2 regions of the Pseudoalteromonas sp. DL-6 genome follow, and region 2 is predicted to be linked to the other one. Evidence: predicted binding sites of a transcription regulator. Region 2 holds the regulator's gene; the other holds the start of a gene.
What was found. The regulator NrdR, encoded in region 2, represses ribonucleotide reductase genes. The targets are predictions, from matches to a motif close to AAACACNANATNTNGTGTTT.

Region 1: nrdA (class 1a ribonucleoside-diphosphate reductase subunit alpha) is a predicted target of NrdR. The motif match lies at 1,940-1,959, and genes of this name have one in related genera.

Annotation. Positions count from the first base shown of each region.
Region 1 covers NZ_CP019770.1:1,531,478-1,538,489, reverse strand. Annotated here, with positions in the region: gene gyrA (DNA topoisomerase (ATP-hydrolyzing) subunit A) at 1-101, opposite strand, end outside; gene ubiG (bifunctional 2-polyprenyl-6-hydroxyphenol methylase/3-demethylubiquinol 3-O-methyltransferase UbiG) at 280-990, shown strand; gene B1F84_RS07070 (HAD-IA family hydrolase) at 990-1,670, shown strand; gene nrdA (class 1a ribonucleoside-diphosphate reductase subunit alpha) at 2,081-4,363, shown strand; gene nrdB (class Ia ribonucleoside-diphosphate reductase subunit beta) at 4,437-5,567, shown strand; gene yfaE (class I ribonucleotide reductase maintenance protein YfaE) at 5,567-5,839, shown strand; gene B1F84_RS07050 (tetratricopeptide repeat protein) at 5,912-6,337, opposite strand; gene B1F84_RS07045 (YkgJ family cysteine cluster protein) at 6,542-6,931, shown strand.
Region 2 covers NZ_CP019770.1:761,998-769,009, reverse strand. Annotated here, with positions in the region: gene B1F84_RS03550 (riboflavin synthase) at 1-274, opposite strand, end outside; gene ribD (bifunctional diaminohydroxyphosphoribosylaminopyrimidine deaminase/5-amino-6-(5-phosphoribosylamino)uracil reductase RibD) at 299-1,426, opposite strand; gene nrdR (transcriptional regulator NrdR) at 1,429-1,878, opposite strand; gene glyA (serine hydroxymethyltransferase) at 1,986-3,242, opposite strand; gene thrC (threonine synthase) at 3,511-4,794, opposite strand; gene thrB (homoserine kinase) at 4,806-5,741, opposite strand; gene thrA (bifunctional aspartate kinase/homoserine dehydrogenase I) at 5,751-7,012, opposite strand, start outside.

The sequences.
Region 1 (7,012 bases), 770 kb from region 2:
AATGCACGTCCTACGATTACACTCATGGCGTAATCTAAGTAGGAGTTTTTTAACTCGTCTTCAATATTGACTGGCAGAATTTCATTGGCGAGATCAGTCATTTGATATCACATTCCTTCAGTATCAGCTCTCAACAACCCAGTATTAGGTATTAAGAGTGTTTGTTATTATTTCTAAGCAGCCATGCTATCACAATTAATTTTAATTTACAGGCGCAAAACTTTGCGATTTATCAATTTAGCCCTATATAATGGCCTCAGATTGACGAGGAAGTATTTTATGACCGAACATCAAAATGTAGATAACGCAGAAATAGCAAAGTTTGAAGCCATCGCAGAGCGTTGGTGGGATTTAGAAGGCGAATTTAAACCCTTACACGAAATTAATCCATTACGATTAGATTTTATCGCTGACAAAACTAAAGGGTTATTTGATAAAGAAACCTTAGATGTAGGATGCGGTGGCGGCATTTTAAGTCACAGCATGGCACGAATGGGCGCAGACGTAACAGGTATCGATATGGGGCAAGAGCCTTTAACTGTCGCCAAGTTACACAGCTTAGAAACCAGCGTACCCGTTGAATATATAAAAGTACCTGCAGAACAATTTGCTGATGAGCACCCTGAGCGCTTTGATGTGATCACTTGTATGGAAATGTTAGAGCACGTTCCCGACCCTGCTTCTATTATTCATGCGGTCGCTAAATTAGCAAAACCAGGGGCCGATGTATTCTTCTCTACCCTTAATAAAACCCCTAAAGCTTATTTATACGCTATTGTCGGTGCAGAAAAACTGTTAAAAATGGTGCCAGAAGGTACCCATGATCATAAAAAGTTTATTAAACCCGCGCAATTAATCGCATGGGCAGAACAAGCAGGCTTAAAAGTACGTGCCAGTGCAGGGTTAAGTTACAACCCACTTTCAAAGCAATATACGGTTAATGATGATGTTAGCGTAAATTATATGCTGCACTTTGAGAAGTTAGCGTAATGACAAGCTTGCAAACACCTACTAGCCCGATTGAATATCAAGCATTGCTGTTTGACTTAGATGGCACTTTACTCGATACCGCTGATGATTTAGGCGCCGCGCTAAATAGTGTGCTGCATAATCATCAACAGCCCCAAGTGGGCAGTGATATATATCGACCCGCAGCTTCAAATGGCGCAGCAGCATTACTTGCTGCTGGTTTTAAAGAAGCTTGGGCACAACAACCGCAAGAGCAACTTTTAGCAGAGCTAGTTGCACACTATACTGCCAATATTGCCACCCACACCCACTGTTTTGTTGGTATAGAGCAACTTCTCATTGCACTTGATAATAAAGGGATCCCGTGGGGTATTATGACAAATAAGCCTGGTTTTTTAACCGATCCTTTAGTCAAAGCCATTCCTGCGTTAAAAAATGCGCGAATTGTGATAAGTGGTGATACCTTAGCAGAATCTAAGCCCTCACCCCTTCCTTTATTACATTGTGCTGAGCAAATGAGTGTTGATCCTTCGCGCTGCCTATATATAGGTGATGCACAGCGAGATATACAAGCAGGAAAAGCAGCGAATATGCACACCGCTACCGCACTATGGGGATATGTACCGAGTGTAGACGAGGCATTGGCTTGGAATGCAGATTTTAATTGGCATAGCCCTATTGATGCATTTAACCACATATAGTGCCATGTTAATTAATAAACACTACATATTGTGATTGTGTTAGTTTTTACGCAAAGCTTGATGATAAAAAAAGCAGACAAAATTTATTTTTAAAAAGCGTAAATTTAATCTTTCCTTAGTTGATTTTTACAAATTTCAACTTAACCGAATGATCAAAGGTTAATGCCTACTAACACAATTACGTTATCCCAACGTTATCCACAATGAGAGCGGTTTCTGTCCCTTGCAAAAGATCACAGACCACACTATCTTGTGATCTCTAATTTGAACAACACCAGATATTGTGGCTAAATGTTATTCGATTAAATTTACCTATGCGGTAGAAATAACAATAAAAGAATAGGCACTGGGCGTTTTAAGTGCACTCATTGGTCAAAAATATTTAATTCCCAAGGAATACAGGCAAAACTATGAACCAACAGTTATCTGTAAGCAAACGTGACGGCCGTAAAGAGCCGCTTGATCTAGACAAGATCCATCGCGTTATTGAATGGGCCGCCGAAGGTTTAAACAACGTTTCGGTTTCACAAGTTGAACTTAAATCGCATATTCAATTTTATGACGGTATTCGTACTAAAGACATTCATGAGACGATTATCAAAGCTGCTGCGGATCAGATCTCAAAAGAATCACCTGATTATCAGTATCTTGCTGCTCGTTTAGCTGTATTCCATTTACGTAAAAAAGCGTATGGCCAATTTGAGCCACCGCGTCTTTTTGACCACGTTACTAACATGGTTGAACAAAAACGCTACGACGCACATTTGCTTGTTGATTACACAGAGCAAGAACTTGATGAACTAGATGCTTACTTAGATCATTCACGCGATCTTAACTTTAGCTATGCAGCCGTGAAGCAGCTTGAAGGTAAATACCTTGTTCAAAACCGTGTTACCGGTGAAATTTACGAAAGCGCACAGTTTTTATACATCTTAGTAGCGGCAAGCTTATTCTCAGATTATCCACGTGATACGCGTATTGATTACATCAAACGTTTTTACGATGCGGTTTCGTTATTTAAGATATCTTTACCAACACCTATCATGGCTGGTGTTCGTACACCGACTCGTCAATTTAGTTCATGCGTATTAATTGAGTGTGGTGACAGTTTAGATTCGATAAATGCGACATCATCAGCGATTGTTAAATACGTTTCTCAACGTGCTGGTATTGGTATTAATGCCGGACGTATTCGTGCATTAGGTAGCCCTATTCGCAATGGCGAAGCGTACCACACTGGCTGTATTCCGTTTTATAAGCATTTTCAAACAGCCGTTAAAAGCTGTTCGCAAGGCGGTGTACGTGGCGGAGCCGCTACTTTATTCTACCCGCTTTGGCATTTAGAAGTAGAAAACCTACTGGTACTTAAAAACAACCGTGGTGTTGATGATAACCGCGTACGTCACCTAGACTACGGTGTGCAGTTTAATAAACTAATGTATTCGCGTTTAATTAAAGACGATTACATTACCTTATTCAGTCCATCAGACGTGCCGGGCCTTTACGATGCATTCTTTGAAGATCAAGATGAATTTGATGCACTTTATGTAAAGTATGAGCAAGACGAGTCAATTCGTAAAAAACGTATTAAAGCCATTGAACTGTTTTCTATGTTTGCTCAAGAACGTGCCAGCACCGGTCGTATTTACTTACAAAATGTTGACCACTGTAATACGCATAGTCCATTTATCTCGAAAGTGGCGCCTATTCGTCAATCTAACTTATGTTTAGAAATTGCATTACCGACTAAACCACTAAGTAATGTAAACGACGAAGAAGGTGAAATTGCCTTATGTACCTTGTCTGCATTTAACTTAGGCGCGATTGAGTCACTGGATGAATTAGAAGAGTTAGCTGAGCTTGCCGTTCGTGCACTTGATAACCTACTTGATTTCCAAGACTACCCAGTACCGGCGGCAAAAAATGCCACTATGGGACGTCGTACCCTAGGTATAGGTGTGATTAACTACGCTTACTACTTAGCTAAAAACGGTAAGCGTTACTCAGATGGCAGCGCAAATGCACTCACGCACAAAACATTTGAAGCGATTCAGTACTACTTAATGAAAGCATCTAATGAGCTTGCAAAAGAGCGTGGAGCATGTCCTAAATTTAACGAAACTACGTACTCACAAGGTATTATGCCAACAGATACGTACAAGCGTGATTTAGATAAAATTTGTGATGAACCACTGCACCTTGATTGGGATACGTTACGTGCCAGCATTAAAGAGCACGGTATGCGTAACTCAACGCTGAGCGCATTAATGCCATCAGAAACATCATCGCAAATCTCAAATGCAACCAATGGTATTGAGCCACCACGTGGCCATATTAGTGTTAAAGCAAGTAAAGACGGTATTTTAAAGCAGGTTGTCCCTGAGTACGAACGCCTTAAAGATAACTATGAATTACTGTGGGATATTCCATCAAACGATGGTTACTTACAATTAGTAGGCATAATGCAGAAATTTATCGACCAAACAATTTCAGCAAATACTAATTATGATCCAAACAGATACGAAGGCGGTAGAGTACCTATGAAAGTCTTACTAAAAGACTTACTTAGTGCCTACAAGCTAGGTGTTAAAACACTGTATTACCATAATACCCGCGATGGCGCATCAGATGCTCAAGAAGACACTCCAGAAGTGGAAGATGATGATTGTGCAGGCGGCGCGTGTAAAATTTAATAGTTAAACTTAAAGCGGGCGCCTTGCCCGCTTTGTCCTGATAGTTTTAGTGATAGTTTTTTGAGTGATAAACATGTCTTATACTACTTTTAGCAGAAATCATAATAACCAAATGCAAGAGCCAATGTTTTTTGGTCAAACCGTTAACGTGTCACGTTACGATCAACAAAAATACCCTATTTTTGAAAAATTAATTGAAAAACAATTGTCTTTCTTTTGGCGACCTGAAGAAGTTGATGTAAGTAAAGACCGTTTAGACTTTCAAGCGCTTCCCGATCACGAGAAGCATATATTTTTAAGCAACTTAAAATACCAAACGTTGCTTGATAGTGTTCAAGGTCGTTCGCCTAACGTAGCACTATTACCAATTGTGTCTATTCCTGAGCTAGAAACATGGATTGAGACATGGGCGTTTAGTGAAACTATTCATAGTCGTTCGTACACCCATATTATTCGTAACGTAACTCAAGCACCTGAACTTATTTTTGATGACATTGTTAGCAATGAAAAAATTAGTGAGCGTGCCGATGCCGTTACTACTTATTATGATGACCTAATCAATTCTGTATCGCTTTACAACCTATACGGTGAAGGCAAACACGAAATTAATGGCCAAACCGTAGTCGTTAATTTATTTGAGCTGAAAAAGAAATTGTACCTGGCCATGATGTCAGTGAACATCCTTGAAGCTATTCGCTTTTATGTGAGCTTTGCCTGTTCATTTGCGTTTGCAGAGCGTGAATTGATGGAAGGTAATGCTAAAATTATAAAGCTTATTGCCCGTGATGAAGCACTTCACCTTTCAGGTACTCAGCATATTTTAAATATCATGCAAGATGGCAAAGATGACCCTGAAATGGCGATTGTTGCCGCACAATGCCGTGAAGAAGCAATTAAGATGTTTGTTGAAGCCGCAGAGCAAGAAAAAGAATGGGCCGAATACCTATTCAAAGATGGCTCGATGATTGGTTTGAATAAACACATTCTATGTCAGTACGTTGAATACATTACCAATGCGCGTATGACCGCGATTGGTCTACCTGCACAGTTTGAAAATAACAGTAACCCTATTCCATGGATCAACTCATGGTTAGTGTCGGATAACGTGCAAGTTGCTCCCCAAGAAGCCGAAATTAGCTCATACTTAGTTGGTCAAATTGATTCACAAGTAGATGCCGATGAATTTGGTGACTTCGATTTATAATGACTGATAGAACGACTGCAAGTATCACGCTTGCAGATAACAGCCAGCGTATTGATTTTGCCGCTGGCTGCCCTTCTCTTTTACATTGCCTAGAATCAAATAAGATTGATGCCGCTTACCAATGCCGTGAGGGATATTGCGGTGCGTGTCGTGCAACACTTGTCTCAGGTGAAGTTAATTACAATGAAGAGCCGTTAGCGTTTGTTCGCGATGGTGAAATACTACTATGCTGTTGCAAACCAAATGGTGATATAAGTATTAATTTAAAGTGATCAGCAAAATCTAAAAGCACAGCAAAACAACAACGAGTTTATTACTACGCTTTTAAATTACGCTAAATGAGCTTAACCTTCTTCTTCAACCAAAGACTCTAATAAATCATGGATCTCTGATTTTAATTCTTTGTCTTCAATTTTATTCGCACTGACTTTGGCATCTTGTAGATTTTTGATTGCTGCTTCTTTATCACCCAGCTCAAGCTGTAAAGTAGCCATAGAAAAGGCAACAGACGACATATGATCTTTGTTATTAATTTCTATCGACTTCTGTAACGCTTTTTCGTAAGTCTCGATAGCTTCTTCTAGCTCTTCGGTGAAATCAGCCAATGTTTCCCACTGAACAGGGTGATCTTTCGCTGTATTTTCGTTTTCAATACAAATAGCTTTTAGCTCAGCATATAAAGATTCAAACTGTTTAGTATCATTTTTATTAGCCGCTGCCATCAGCTTTTCCGCCAAATCGTGAACCGCTTTGTATACTTTAGTATTCATAATTACTCGCTACCTTATTAACGCGCCTTTTTGAGTTTTTAAGAGCGCCGTATTCGAAATATATACCTAATAGTACATTATTATTAAGCGATGCGTTGTTACAAAAGTATTATAAGCGATAAAAAGCTGTTTAATTGAATCACGCCGACATTAGAGTGCTACACTTAATACTTACTTTTAATAGCAACAGTCAATATCTACCCTATGCAAAATTGCAATCAATGTGGTAAATGCTGCACTAAATATGGTGCAGCAAATTTAGATACAAATCAGCAAGAAATTGAAATGTGGGCACTATTTAACCCTGAGATATTTCAATATGTTAAAAACGATAAGCTATGGTTTGATCCAAAAACAGGTGAGCAATTAACACAATGCCCATTTTTAGAGCTTGCCAGTAAAACATTTCCACAAGAGAAAGATAAATACACCTGCAGTATTTATCATGACCGCCCCCAAGATTGCCGACACTACCCTAGCTTAATTTCAGAAATGATAAACGATGGCTGTGAAATGCTTGAGCCTGCCGATAAACAAAATCATTTTAAAGCGCAAAAGACGTTAGACATACTAATGATAGATAGTCGCTCTTAAACTAATACATATAACAAATACATGAACTGTCATATTGAGCTGCTATTTTAATTTATCGCTATTTTTTTGTCATTCAACGCA
Region 2 (7,012 bases):
ATACAGGTTGCATCGCCTTTTCTAAGTTAACTGTTTGCCCTAATGCGTAATGTGCAAACCCCGTTAAGCTAATCGTTTCATTTGATAAGTCAGCACTAAAGCCATCTATATGCTTATCAACAACAGTGAGGCATACACCGTTGGTTGCAATACTGTCACCTAACTTAACATCACTCATATCAAGGTTTTTACTTTGGATACGAATAGCTAAATCACCTTGTTTTTTTTGTAATAACGCAATTTTACCTGTCGCTTCAACTATTCCAGTAAACATAGTGCTACTCTTTATATAAAATGATTAATGAGCTTTTTTGTGTGCTGTGATACGTAAATCATCACCAATTGGCACACACTCATTAAAAGTTAAATTAATGGTATTTTGCATACTCATTAACTCAGGGAAATTCAGTAAACTTTTTGCATCGCTACCCATTAACTTAGGGGCAATGTAAAAAACAAACTCATCAATTAAATCAAGTTCAGCCATTTTTCCGGCCAATGTGGCACCCGCTTCTAACCACACATTATTAAACTGTAATTGCGCTAGCTTTTGCAGCGCTGCTTGTAAGTCTACTTTATTGTTCTTTTCGGGGACTTCGATCTGTTTAACAAAATGAGGCCACTGATGCGATTTATCAACCCGAGTGGTGAATATTATCACCTCACTTTGAATTGAAAATAAGGCAAGTTCAGGCGTGAGTCTATTTTGGGAATCAATAATAACGCGAACAGGTTGGCGCAGTGGTAAATTGGTCGGTAAAGAAACCGGAAGTTCTTCTGGGCGTACATTTAGTTTTGCATCATCGATTATGACTGTATCGGCACCGGTTAAAATTGCACAGCTCTGAGCACGATATAGTTGTACATCTTGGCGCGCAGCGGGCCCTGTTATCCATTTACTTTGGCCGTTTTTAAGCGCCGTTTTACCATCAATACTGGCGGCCATTTTGCAGGTTACAAAGGGTACCCCCTGCTCCATACGTTTAAAAAAACCAAGGTTTAATGCGCGAGCTTGCTCTTCAAGTAATCCGTGAGCGACTTCAATTCCTGCATCTGCTAAAATTTTCAGGCCTTTGCCTGCAACTTGCGGGTTGCTGTCAACCATAGCAGCAACCACTTTTTTTACACCCGCGGCCTTTAGCCCTTCAGCGCAAGGCGGTGTGCGACCATAGTGACTGCAAGGCTCTAGGGTTACATAAGCGGTTGCACCTTTAGCATTCTCACCGGCCTCAGCCAAAGCATTAACTTCAGCATGACCTTGCCCTGCTAATTGATGAAACCCTTCACCTATTACTTTATTATTCTTTACTAGTACGCAGCCTACATTAGGATTAGGAGTGGTGGTAAAGCGCCCTTTTTTTGCCAGCTCAATGGCACGTGCCATATAACGTTTATCATCCTCTGAAAACGAGCTTTGCATGGTCATTACTACTCTCCTAAGCGGGCTATTTCTTCACCAAACTCACGTATATCTTCAAACGAGCGATATACTGAGGCAAACCTTACATAAGCTACTTTATCTAACTTTTTCAGCGCTTCCATAATGCACTCACCCACTAAATGGCTAGACACTTCACGTTCGCCGGTGGCTCGTAGCTGAGATTTAATTATATTAACGACTTCATCAACTTGTTCGGTACTTACGGGACGTTTTTCAAGAGCGCGGGTTAAGCCATTTAGTAACTTATCTTCATTGAACGGTTCACGACTGCCATCTTGCTTAATAACTCGCGGCATCACTAATTCAGCCCCTTCAAAGGTGGTAAATCGTTCGTGGCACTCATTACATTCACGGCGTCTACGTACTTGGTGTCCCCCGCCGACAAGGCGAGAATCAATAACTTTAGTATCTTTGGCGGTGCAAAAAGGGCAATGCATAACTGTGTGTTTCCGTTTTAAAAACAAAAAATGGCCGCTGTAATAGCGGCCATTATCATAACAAAAATGTGTGCAGTTGTGATCTAAATTACTATTTTACTCTTGGATTAAGCGTAAACAGGTAATTTTGCACAAATTGCTTTCACTTTTTCTTTTACTTGCGCTTGTACTGACTCATCTTCGATGTTGTCTAGTACGTCACAGATCCAGCCCGCTAACTCTTTTGATTCAGCTTCTTTAAAGCCACGACGAGTGATTGCTGGTGAACCAATACGCAGACCAGAGGTAACAAATGGTGAACGTGGATCGTTCGGTACTGAGTTTTTGTTAACCGTGATATTCGCGTTACCTAGGGCAGCATCTGCATCTTTACCTGTGATATCTTTGTCGATTAAATCAAGTAAGAATAAGTGGTTGTCAGTTTTACCCGATACTACTTTGTAGCCGCGCTCTTGTAATACCGCAACCATTGCTTGTGCATTTTTAACAACTTGTGCTTGGTATGTTTTAAACTCAGGTTGAAGTGCTTCTTTAAATGCAACCGCTTTAGCAGCAATAACATGACATAAAGGACCACCTTGGCCACCTGGGAAAACAGCGCTGTTTAGCTTTTTGTAAATTTCTTCATCGCCACACGCAGAAATGATTAAACCACCGCGAGGGCCGGCTAATGTTTTATGTGTTGTGGTTGTTACAACGTGAGCAAATGGCACAGGGCTTGGGTAGACACCCGCAGCAATTAAACCTGCAACGTGCGCCATATCAACAAATAAGTATGCACCTACTTTGTCTGCAATTTCACGGAACTTAGCCCAATCAACAATACCTGAGTATGCAGAAAAACCCGCAATGATCATTTTTGGCTTGTGCTCAAATGCTAACGCTTCAACTTGTGCGTAATCAATTTCGCCAGTTTCTTCGTTAAGGCCATACTGAATTGCGTTGTATGTTTTACCTGAAAAGTTTACGTGTGAGCCATGTGTTAAGTGACCACCGTGCGCTAGGCTCATGCCTAAAACGGTATCAAGTGGGCTTAATAGTGCTTGGAAAACAGCGGCATTCGCTTGTGAACCGGCATGTGGTTGCACGTTTGCGTAATCTGTACCAAATAATTCATTTGCGCGGTCAATCGCTAACTGCTCAACCACATCAACGTGCTCACAGCCACCGTAGTAACGTTTGCCCGGGTAGCCTTCAGCATATTTGTTAGTAAGTTGAGAACCCTGCGCTTCTAGTACGCGTGGGCTACAGTAGTTTTCAGATGCAATTAACTCAATGTGCTCTTCCTGACGTGATGTTTCTTTGCTCATCGCGTCAAATAACTCTGGATCAAAGTCCGAAATATTCATGCTACGTTCTAACATTGGGGTCTCCTGGGCAACGTGTATGGGTATTTTTTAGAGGCTTTATTGTACGCTTAAAACGACGTTTTGCCTACGCTCTTAAGTTGAGGATATTTAAACAGGGATTGAGACTATTTCACAGCATTTTGATGATGATATTTTTTTATAAACTAATAACAATTTTAAATGAATTTTATTTACTACATTTATATAGCTTATGCGTTATGTCTTAAGCGATGCATAAACAGACAAAAAAAGCGGCCTAAGCCGCTTTTATTATCTGCCTTTTTTAGGCAAGCTTTTTAAACAATTCTGTACGCAAAACATCATAATCGTTGTGCATATCAGTGGCTAAACACGGTTTTGCTAATGCATCAGCTAACGGCTTTGGCATATCTAATTCAACATTAAGGATATCCTCAACGCTGTCTTTAAATTTGGCCGGATGCGCAGTCGCTAAAAAAATCCCCACAGCATCTGTTGCCTTATTTTCTACAAGACCTTGGTAAGCAATTGCGGTGTGAGGCTCTGCAATATAGCCAAGCTGTTGAATTTTTTTCATCACTGTTTGTGTTTGCTGCTCATCAACACTCACCGAATAAAAGTTATCATAACTAAACCAGTTATTATCTAACATTGATTGCACACGTGGCCAGTTATTAGGTTTACTCACATCCATTGCATTTGAAAGCGATTCAATTGTCGCATTAGGCGTCCAATTTTTATCAAGCATAAAGCGCGGTACTGTGTCGTTTTGGTTCGTAGTCGCGCTTAGTTTACCTACAGGCATACCAATAACCGCGCCAATCATAGCCGCACACACATTACCAAAGTTACCACTCGGTACTGAAATATGCGCTGTAGCACGCTTTTCTTTTGGCAGCTGTGCAATGGCTTCAAAGTAATAACACACCTGCGCAACTAAACGGCTAATGTTGATTGAATTTGCAGAGTTTAAACCTAACTTCGATTTTAGCTCTTCATCTAAAAATGATTTTTTAACCAATTCTTGGCAATCATCAAAACTACCCTCAATCGCATAACAGTGAATGTTGTCACCAAGCGTTGTAAATAACTTTTGCTGCGCTAATGAAATTTTACCTTTAGGGTATAAAATAACGACATCAATATTTGGTTTTTTATAAAAAGCATGTGCGACTGCAGCCCCGGTGTCACCCGATGTTGCAGTTAAAATAGTGACTTTTTCGCCTTGATTAAATTGCGCTAAGCACTCGGCCATAAAACGGCCACCAAAATCTTTAAATGCCAGTGTTGGGCCATGGAATAACTCTAAGCAATAGGTATTGTCTTCAACTTCCACCAGCTTAACCGGAAAGTTAAACGCATTCTTAACCATCTGGGCAACAGTATCACTTGGTAGCTCGTCACCAATAAGGTGCGATAAAATTTTGCCGCTGCGAGTAACAAAGTCCATATCTAGTAATGCATCAACATCACTTAATGGCGCTAACGACTCTGGAAAAAACACACCTTGATTACGCCCTAGTCCTGTTTTTACAGCTTCAACAAACGACACTTTTTGTGAATATTCTTTTAAATTATGTAATTGCATGACTCTTTATCCTATAAAACATTTAATTGACGCGTGCCGTCGTTATCTAATTTACAAATATGGCAAAAGCCTTGTTCGTTGATGTAATTTTCCTCTAGCCACTGCGCGCATTGCTCTGCCGCTTCAAGCGTTTTACATACACTAAACAAGGTCGGCCCTGCGCCTGAAATACTCACAACTTCAGCACCCAGTGCTGGTAAGCTTGCTTTGGCATCACTAAAGCCGCTTATAAGTGGCGCACGGTATGGCTCTGCTATTTCGTCTTTCATAATGCTTAATGCATCATCAAAACGCCCTGTTAACAGTAAGCTACTAAACGCCGATAAACGCTGAGCAAACTCAACCCCGGCATGCATACTTAGCTCTTTTGGTAAAACAGAGCGCGCTTTTGCGGTATTGAGCGAAAAGCCTGGAAATGCGGCAACGTAATACCAGTTTTCATCGACAGGTAACGCTATTGATTTATTTGGAATTAAGTCGCCCGTTAATTGTAAGCCACCAAGGTAACAAGGAGTGATATTGTCATAATGACGTCCACCGCTTACCAAGCCCTCAAAATCGGCCATTAGCTCAATGAGCTCAACTTGACTTAAATTGGTTTGAGCAAACTTATCCAGCGCTACAAATGCTGCCACAACAGAGCAAGCACTTGAGCCCAACCCAGAACCTATAGGCAGATTTTTTTTCAATTCTAATTTTACGGCTGGCATATTCGGCGCTACATGTTTACGAAAATGCACTAAACATTGATACGCTAAGTTTTCCTTCGCATCGCTTGGGAGCTTATGGGCGTATTCGCCACTACAAATAAACTCATCACTAGGCGCTTCACAAATAGTAACCACATCCCCCAGCAAGCTGCCATCAATTGGGGCTAATGCCGCACCGAGGGAGTCAAAACCAACCGTAAAGTTACCAATGGAGGCTGGCGCATAAACTTCAATCATAACCGCCTCCTAGCGTGATAGTGTTTTGAGAATATCAGCAAATACACCCGCAGCCGTTACTGCGGAGCCTGCACCATAACCACGGATAACAAACGGACGTGGTTGGTAGTATTGGCTTAAAATAGCCAGCGCATTTTCACCATCACGAATAACACTCAATGCATGTGATGAATCGACCGCTTCAATACCTACTTTACAGTGACCATTTTTAATTGTGCCTACATAGCGAAGTACTTTACCTTCACTCGCTGCACTTTGAATACGGTCGTTAAAGCCAGCATCCAGGCTTGGTAGTTTTGCCATAAATTGCTCAACGTTGTCACCTTGGGCGAAGCCTTGTGGTAATACCGACTCCACTTCTATGTCGCTAAGCTCTAATTGCATGCCTGACTCGCGGGCAATGATAAGTAGTTTACGTGCTACGTCTGTTCCCGATAAGTCATCACGAGGGTCGGGTTCAGTAAAGCCACTTTCTTTCGCTTTAATCGTTGCTTCAGAGAGTGATAAACCATCTTCAAGGGCACCAAACATGTACGAAAGCGAACCAGATAAAATACCACTAAACTCAAGTAATTCATCGCCGGCACCAAAGAGTGATTGTAAGTTATCAATTACAGGTAAACCCGCACCTACATTGGTTTCGTATAAAAACTTACGGTTATTTTTATGTGTAGCTGCTATTAAATCTTGGTAATACGTATATGAACTTGTCGTGGCTTTTTTATTAGCAGCCACAACATGGAACCCAGCATTTAAAAAGTCGACGTATTGGGCAGCCAAGGCATCTGATGAAGTACAATCAACTAGCACAGGGTTAACCAGGTGATTTTGCTTAACAAACTGTTCAACTAATTTTAAATCGAATGCTTGCTCTGATTGCGCTAACTTTTGCTGCCAATCATCAAACGCAATGCCTTCACCATCAAGGTGTAATTGGCGAGAGTTAGCCACACCATATAGATTTAATTTAATATTACGCTTTTCAAGCCATGCTTGTTGACGCTCAAGTTGGTTAATTAGCTCTTGACCTACTAAGCCACAGCCCAATAAAAACACATCAATTGAAGGAACATGAGTGAAAAAGTTTTCATGACAAATTTTAACCGCGTCATTACATAACTCACCGTCAATAACAGCAGAAATTGCGCTTTCAGTTGAGTCTTGCGCTATGGCAACAATGTTTACTTGTGCTTGAGCTAGCGATGCAAAAAACTTAGCCGCTAAGCCTTTGTGAGCGCGCATGTTATCGCCCACTAGCGTTACTATTGCTA